One region of the Streptomyces similanensis genome, then DNA from elsewhere that is predicted to be linked to it. Evidence: riboswitches for the same ligand, from Rfam matches in the RefSeq annotation. Region 1 holds a riboswitch; the other holds the start of a gene.

Region 1 (3,211 bases):
AGCATCGACAGCACCGAGCCGTGCACCGACGCGTCGACCCGGCGCATCGCCACTGTGGTCAGCTCGGTGCCGGAGGCCACCAGGGCCCGCTCCAGCACATCGAGGCTCGGCGCGCCGCCGGTGCCCATGATCAGGCGGGACGTGAGGGACGTACCGCCGAGGACGAGAAGGTCGTCGGCCATGGTTCAGCCTCCCTGGACGGCGGTCAGCACTTCGACGCGGTCGCCCTCGGCCAGCACCGTGGCGGACCAGCGGGCGCGCGGGACGACGGTCTCGTTGAGGGCGGCGGCCACCCCGGAGGGCGCCGCGGTCAGCTCCCGCACGACGGCGTCCAGCGCCGTGCCGGACGCCACGCTGCGGGACTCGCCGTTGACGGAGATGTTCATACGGGCTGCTCCGTGCGGACGGCGGCGCGAAAACGCCGCGGGGTGAAGGGGCGGGCCTCGTCGGGCAGTTGGCCGGTGGTCAGGACGTGCGCCAGGACGTCGCCGGTGACCGGGGTGAGCAGCACCCCGTTGCGGTGGTGGCCGGTGGCCAGCAGCAGTCCGGGCAGCGCGGTCGGGCCGAGCAGCGGCGCGTTGTCCGGGGAGCCGGGGCGCAGTCCGGCCCGGGTCTCGGTCAGCGGCAGCTCGGTGATGCCGGGCACCAGCTCGTGCGCGTCGCGCAGCAGCTCGTACACGCCGCCGGCGGTCACCGTCGTGTCCCAGCCCAGCTCCTCGCTGGTGGCCCCGACGACCAGCTCGCCGCTGAGCCGCGGCACCAGGTACAGGTGGCCGCCGCGCACCACGGCCCGCACCGTGCGGCTCAGGAACGGCGCGTACCGCGCGGGCACCGTCAGCCGCAGCACCTGGCCCTTGACCGGCCGCACCGGCGGCAGCACCTCGTCCGGCACTCCGGCCAGGCGTCCGCTGAGGCTGCCGGCGGCCAGCACCACCTGCGGGGCGCCGAGCGCCGTGCCGTCGGCGAGGACGCAGCCGGCGGCCCGGTCCCGCTCGACGGTGAGCCGCTCGGCCCAGGCGCGGTGGAAGACCACGCCGGCCCGCTCGCAGGCGGTCACCAGCGCCGCGGCCAGCCGCCGCGGGTCGATCTGGTGGTCGCCGTCCACCCGCAGCCCGCCGCGCACCCCCGGCGCGAGCATCGGCTCCAGCTTCCGGCACTCCCGCCCCGACAGCCACTCCGACTCCAGGCCCGACCGCCGCTGCAGCGCGTGCAGTTCGCGCAGATGGGCCCGGTCGTCGGCGTCCAGCGCCACCGCGAGGGTGCCGCACCGGCGGTAGCCGAGGTCGTGTCCGGTCGCCTCGGTCAGTTCGGCGGCGAAGTCCGGATAGCGGCGCGCGGAGGCCAGGTTGAGTCCGAGCAGCGTCTGCTCGCCGTAGTGGAGTTCGGTGACCGCGGCCAGCATCCCGGCCGCCACCTGCGCGGCGCCGCCGCCCGGCTCGGGGTCCACCACGGCGGTGGCCAGTCCGCGCTGCGCCGCGCGCCAGGCCGTCACCAGGCCGATGATCCCGCCGCCGAGGACGAGGACGTCCGACGTGTGCGTCGATGACATGGGCTTCCAGCCCCTCCCTTCGCCGGCATGACCCGGATCAGGTTCGTACGGTCGGAGGCCGCCAGCCTCCCTCTCAGCCCGGTGCGTCCGGGCTCCCGCGAGTGCTTATAGCCTAGCAGCGCCACTTGGGAGGGAGCTTTTCGCATGTCGCGTTCACCGGGTTCACTGGACGGTCTGATCCTCGCCCCCGTCGCCGACCAGGCCCCCGGCCAGGTGGGCACGCGGACCCGCTTCGCGTACCACGAGGAGGACGGGCGGATCTGGGCCGAGTACGCCGGCGGCGATGTCGTACGCGGCCATCTGGTGGGTACCAGAGAGGGCGACCGGCTCGACTTCCGGTACGTCCAGCTCAAGCATGACGGCACCACCTCCAGCGGGCACTGCGTCTCGACGGTGACCGAACTGGCCGACGGGCGGCTGCGGTTGGCGGAGAACTGGGAGTGGGAGTCGCAGCCGGGCAGCGGCACGAGCGTGGTGGAAGAGGTCCGGCGGTAGCCGTTGTGCGAGAGGTCACCGCGCACGCCGCTCACTGACGGCCCGTCAGGTGGCTATGGTGATCAGGTGAGCGAGCAGACGCGGGAACAGGGCACGGCACAGCCGCGGCGCGTGGTCGTCGTGGGCGCGGGCATGGCCGGCGTGCAGACCGCGGTCGCCCTGCGCGAGCAGGGCTTCACCGGCTCGGTGGTGCTGATCGGCGCCGAGCCGCACCAGCCCTACGACCGGCCGCCGCTGTCCAAGGCCGTCCTGCTCGGCAAGGCCGAGGACTCCGCCTTCGACGTCGACTTCGAGGCGCTCGGCCTCGAACTGCGGCTCGGCTGCGAGGCGCTGGCCGTCCGCCCCGAGGAGCACGTCCTCGACACCTCCGCCGGGCCGGTGCCCTACGACGTCCTCGTCCTCGCCACCGGTGCCGAACCGATTCGCCTCCCGGGCTCCGAGGGCGTGCCCGGCGTCCACCTGCTGCGCACCCTGGACGACGCCGCGCGCCTGCGGCCGGTGCTCGCCGCGCGGCACGACGTGGTGGTCGTCGGGGCCGGCTGGATCGGCGCGGAGTTCGCCACCGCGGCGCGCGAGGCCGGCTGCGCCGTGACGGTGGTGGAGGCGGCCGACCGGCCGCTGGCGGAGGTGCTGCCCGCCGAGGTCGCCGCGCCGATGGCCGCCTGGTACGCCGACAGCGGCGCCGAGCTGCGCACCCGCGCGCGGGTGGCGCGCGTCGAGCCCGGCGCGGTGGTGCTCGACGACGGCTCGCGGCTGCCGGCGGGCGCGGTCGTCGTCGGCATCGGGGCGCGCCCGGCGACCGCCTGGCTGGCCGCCTCCGGCATCGGGCTGGGCGAGCACGGTGAGATCCTCGCCGACGACCACCTGCGCACCGGCCTGCCCGACGTGTACGCGGTCGGCGACTGCGCCTCCTTCCCCTCCGGCCGCTACGGCGAGCGGCTGCTGGTCCACCACTGGGACAACGCGCTCCAGGGGCCGCGCACGGTCGCCGCCAACGTGGTCGGCGAGGCCCCCGCTCCCTACGACCCGGTGCCGTACTTCTGGTCCGAGCAGTTCGGCCGCTTCGTGCAGTACGCCGGGCACCACACGGCCGCCGACACGCTGCTGTGGCGCGGCGACGCGACCGGTCCGGCGTGGAGCGTGTGCTGGCTGCGCGGGCGGCGGCTG
Region 2 (3,211 bases), on a different contig from region 1:
GCCCGCACGCCAGTACGTATCCGAGCGCCTTGCGCGGGCATCCACAGGTGCTCGACCGACGCGGGCCGCCCCACGTATCTCTGGGCCGGCAACGGCGTTGTCGTCGAAGGCATCCCCGGAACCGTCGGCACCGCCGGCGGCTCCCCGCTCGCCGTCCGGTATCAGGCCTGGCCCGTGACCGACCCGTCGCAGGTCACGACGGTCACCCGTGACCACGCCGTCGCCGGATCCGAGGCCGCCGGCCGCCGAGACACTCACCGACGGGCAGACCTACGCGTGGCAGGCGCAGACGGTGGCCGGCGGCGGGGCCTCGGACTGGTCCGCCCCCTGTTACGTCACCGTCGACGACACCCTCCCGGCGAGCGCGCCCACCGTCTCCTCGTCGAACTACCCGCCGGACCAGGTGAATCAGGGCGGTGAGCCGGTCACGTTCACGCTGGACGCCAACGGCATCTCCGATGTCACCGGGTTCGAGTACTCATGGACGCAGCCCCTGCCGGTCGTCGTCATCGCGCGCACCGGCGACTGGGGCATCCCACAGCCCGAGGACCCGTACGCGGACCCGGGACACTTCGTGCGTGCCGACGCGCCCGGCGGTTCGGCCACGTTCAGCCTGATGCCACCGGCCGGCTCCGGCCCGATGACCCTGTGGGTGAGCAGCCTCGACCGGGCTTTCAATCCGTCGGAGACCACCAGCTACACGTTTCGCGTCGGCAGCACGGCGCCCACCGTCACCCCGGCCGTCCCCGCACCCGAGTTCGGCAGGCCGACGACGTTCACGTTCCGGCCCGACGCCGCGCTCCAGTCGAAGAGCCCGGTCGTCGGCTACTCCGTGCGGACGGTGGGCGGCGTGGACGACGACAGGACCATCGAGCTCGCGGCGGCGGCGAACGGCACGGCCCGAACGAAGCTCACACTCGACGGCGTCGCCGGCGAGCGCGTCGAGGTGACCAGCAGGAGCGCGAACGGCTGGATCAGTGACGCGGCCTCGTGGGGCATCTTCTACGACACGACTCCCGTCGTCGCTTCCTCCGCCTACCCCGAGAACGGTTCCGGCGGCGGCGCGGGCGTCCCGGGCACGTTCACGTTCACGTTCACGCCCAGAGTGAAGGGCGTCGTGAGCTACACGTACTCCTTCAACGGGGATCCGGAGGTCACGGTCAGCGCGGACACGCACCACGCCGCGAGCGTCGAGTGGGCCCCGGCGTCGGAGGGCCCCTACGGCCTCCAGGTCTACGCGACGACCCGTTCCGGCATCCAACTGACCATGTACGACTACTCCTTCACCGTGAACTGAACCAACCGCCAGGGCCGGGCCGGACTCCCGGTCCGGCCCTGGCGCACGCGCGGATGGTCAGGACGTGGCCGGTTCCCCCGGACGCCGGGACCGACCAGGCGCACGGCCCCGGATCCGAGCTTGCTCCGGCTGTCCCAGGGCACTGTGCGCCACCGTCTGTCGTCGGCGATCGGCAGGACATCGGCACCGGTCACCGGGCCGGGTTATTCTGACCGGCGTACCTGGACACGGGGTGCCCCGCGCGTGGGCTGAGATCACACCCGTCGAACCTGAACCAGTTAGGACTGGCGGAGGGATGTCGTATGTCATTGCCGTATGCCCGTGATGCCCGTGACGGGGCTGCCGTTGCCGAGGCGCGGGGTGTCTTCGACGGGCGGATGCCGACGGCGCCCGGGGATCTGCGGGTGGAGGCGCGCGGTATCGCGCCGGTGCCGGAGGATGCCCGCTACGGCGGCCCCCGGCGGCTGTTCACCGTGTGGTTCGCCCCCAACCTGACGATGACCGGGGTGTTCACCGGCACTGTCGGGGCGGCCCTCGGGCTGGACTTCGGCACCGCGCTGCTCGCCGTGGTGCTCGGCACCCTGCTCGGCGCGGTGCCCACCGCTTACCTGGGCACCTGGGGCAGCCAGACCGGGGCGGGCCAACTCCCCCTGGCGAGGCTGGCCTTCGGGCGGGGCGTCGTGCTGCCGGGCGCCCTCCAGTGGCTGTCGTCCATCGCCTGGGACGCGCTGATCGGTCTGTTCGGCGGCGACGCGCTGGCCCAGTTGTTCGGCTGGCCGTTCTGGCTGGGCGTCCTGGTGATGCTCGCGGCCCAAGGGGCGCTGGGCGTCATCGGCTACGAGGCGATCCACCGCCTGCAGACGGTGATGACCTTCGCTCTCGCCGCCGCGTTCGCCGTCCTCGCGGTGAAGCTCGCGCACGGCGCCCAGCCCACGACAGCCGCGAGCGCGCACGGCGCCGACCGCGCGGGCGCGTTCGTGCTGACCTGCACCGTCGCGTTGAGCCTCGCCCTCTCGTGGGCGCCGTACGCCAGCGACTTCAGCCGCTACCTGCCGCGCACGGCGTCCCGTGGGCGGATGTTCTGGTGCACCCTGCTCGGGGTCGGAACGTCCTTCGTCGCGGTGCAGGCGCTCGGGCTGTGGGGCGCGGCGCAGTTCACCGACCAGACCGCCCGCGGGGTGGACCGGCTGCTGGGCGGCGGCGCGCTCGGCGCGTTCGGGCTCCTCGCGGTGGCCCTCGCGGCGCTGTGCAGCAACGCGATGAACGACTACAGCGGGTCACTGGCGTTGCAGACCGTCGGCGTCCGGCTGCCGCGTCCGGTGGCCGCCGCGCTCGCCGCGGTGCTCGGTTTCCCGCTCGTGCTGTGGATGCACGCCGCCGACACCACCGCCCGCTTCCAGAACGTGCTGCTGTTCGTCGGCTACTGGATCCCCGGGTTCGTGGCGATCGTGACCGTCGACTGGCTGGCCCGCGCGCGGGCGCGCGACGGCCGGCCGGTGGACCTCGCGGCGGAGGAGGCGGCGCGGGCGCCCTGGTGGCCGGCGCTCGTGGCGTTCGTCGCCGGCTTCGCCGTCGCGGTGCCGTTCATGAGCACCGGCCTGTACGTCGGCCCGGTCGCCCGCGCCCTGCACGGCGCCGATCTCGCCTACCCGGTGGCGTTCCTGGCCGCCCTGCTCCTCTACGCACCGCTGCGGGTGCGCCGCCGGGTGTGAGGGCGGCCTGGACCGACCGTGCAGGTGGTGCCGATGCCATACCTCGCTGATCTTCGAGGATTCGTGGCACACGGCGGCAGGGGTGCGGAGGAGCACCGCTTGAGCTCGCCTGTGGCCGCGTCGACGCGCTGGTCGTTCACCTGGGAGGGCGTTCACCTCGGTACCGGGAATCGAAATCCTTCGCCGGCCGCGAAGCCGCTCA

The links. A riboswitch is a leader RNA that binds a small molecule or an ion and turns the genes downstream of it on or off. The one in region 1 is predicted to bind thiamine pyrophosphate.
Region 2: another riboswitch for thiamine pyrophosphate. It lies ahead of ABEB07_RS20790 (purine-cytosine permease family protein); the one in region 1 lies ahead of thiO (glycine oxidase ThiO).

Annotation. Positions count from the first base shown of each region.
Region 1 is NZ_BAABKC010000124.1:8,358-11,568, forward strand. Features, by position in the region: gene ABEB07_RS33970 (thiazole synthase) at 1-182, opposite strand, end outside; gene thiS (sulfur carrier protein ThiS) at 186-386, opposite strand; gene thiO (glycine oxidase ThiO) at 383-1,549, opposite strand; TPP riboswitch at 1,547-1,658, opposite strand; gene ABEB07_RS33985 (hypothetical protein) at 1,694-2,044, shown strand; gene ABEB07_RS33990 (NAD(P)/FAD-dependent oxidoreductase) at 2,111-3,211, shown strand, end outside.
Region 2 is NZ_BAABKC010000059.1:100,441-103,651, reverse strand. Features, by position in the region: gene ABEB07_RS20795 (hypothetical protein) at 209-1,297, shown strand; TPP riboswitch at 1,516-1,610, shown strand; gene ABEB07_RS20790 (purine-cytosine permease family protein) at 1,600-3,009, shown strand; gene ABEB07_RS20785 (TetR family transcriptional regulator) at 3,209-3,211, opposite strand, start outside.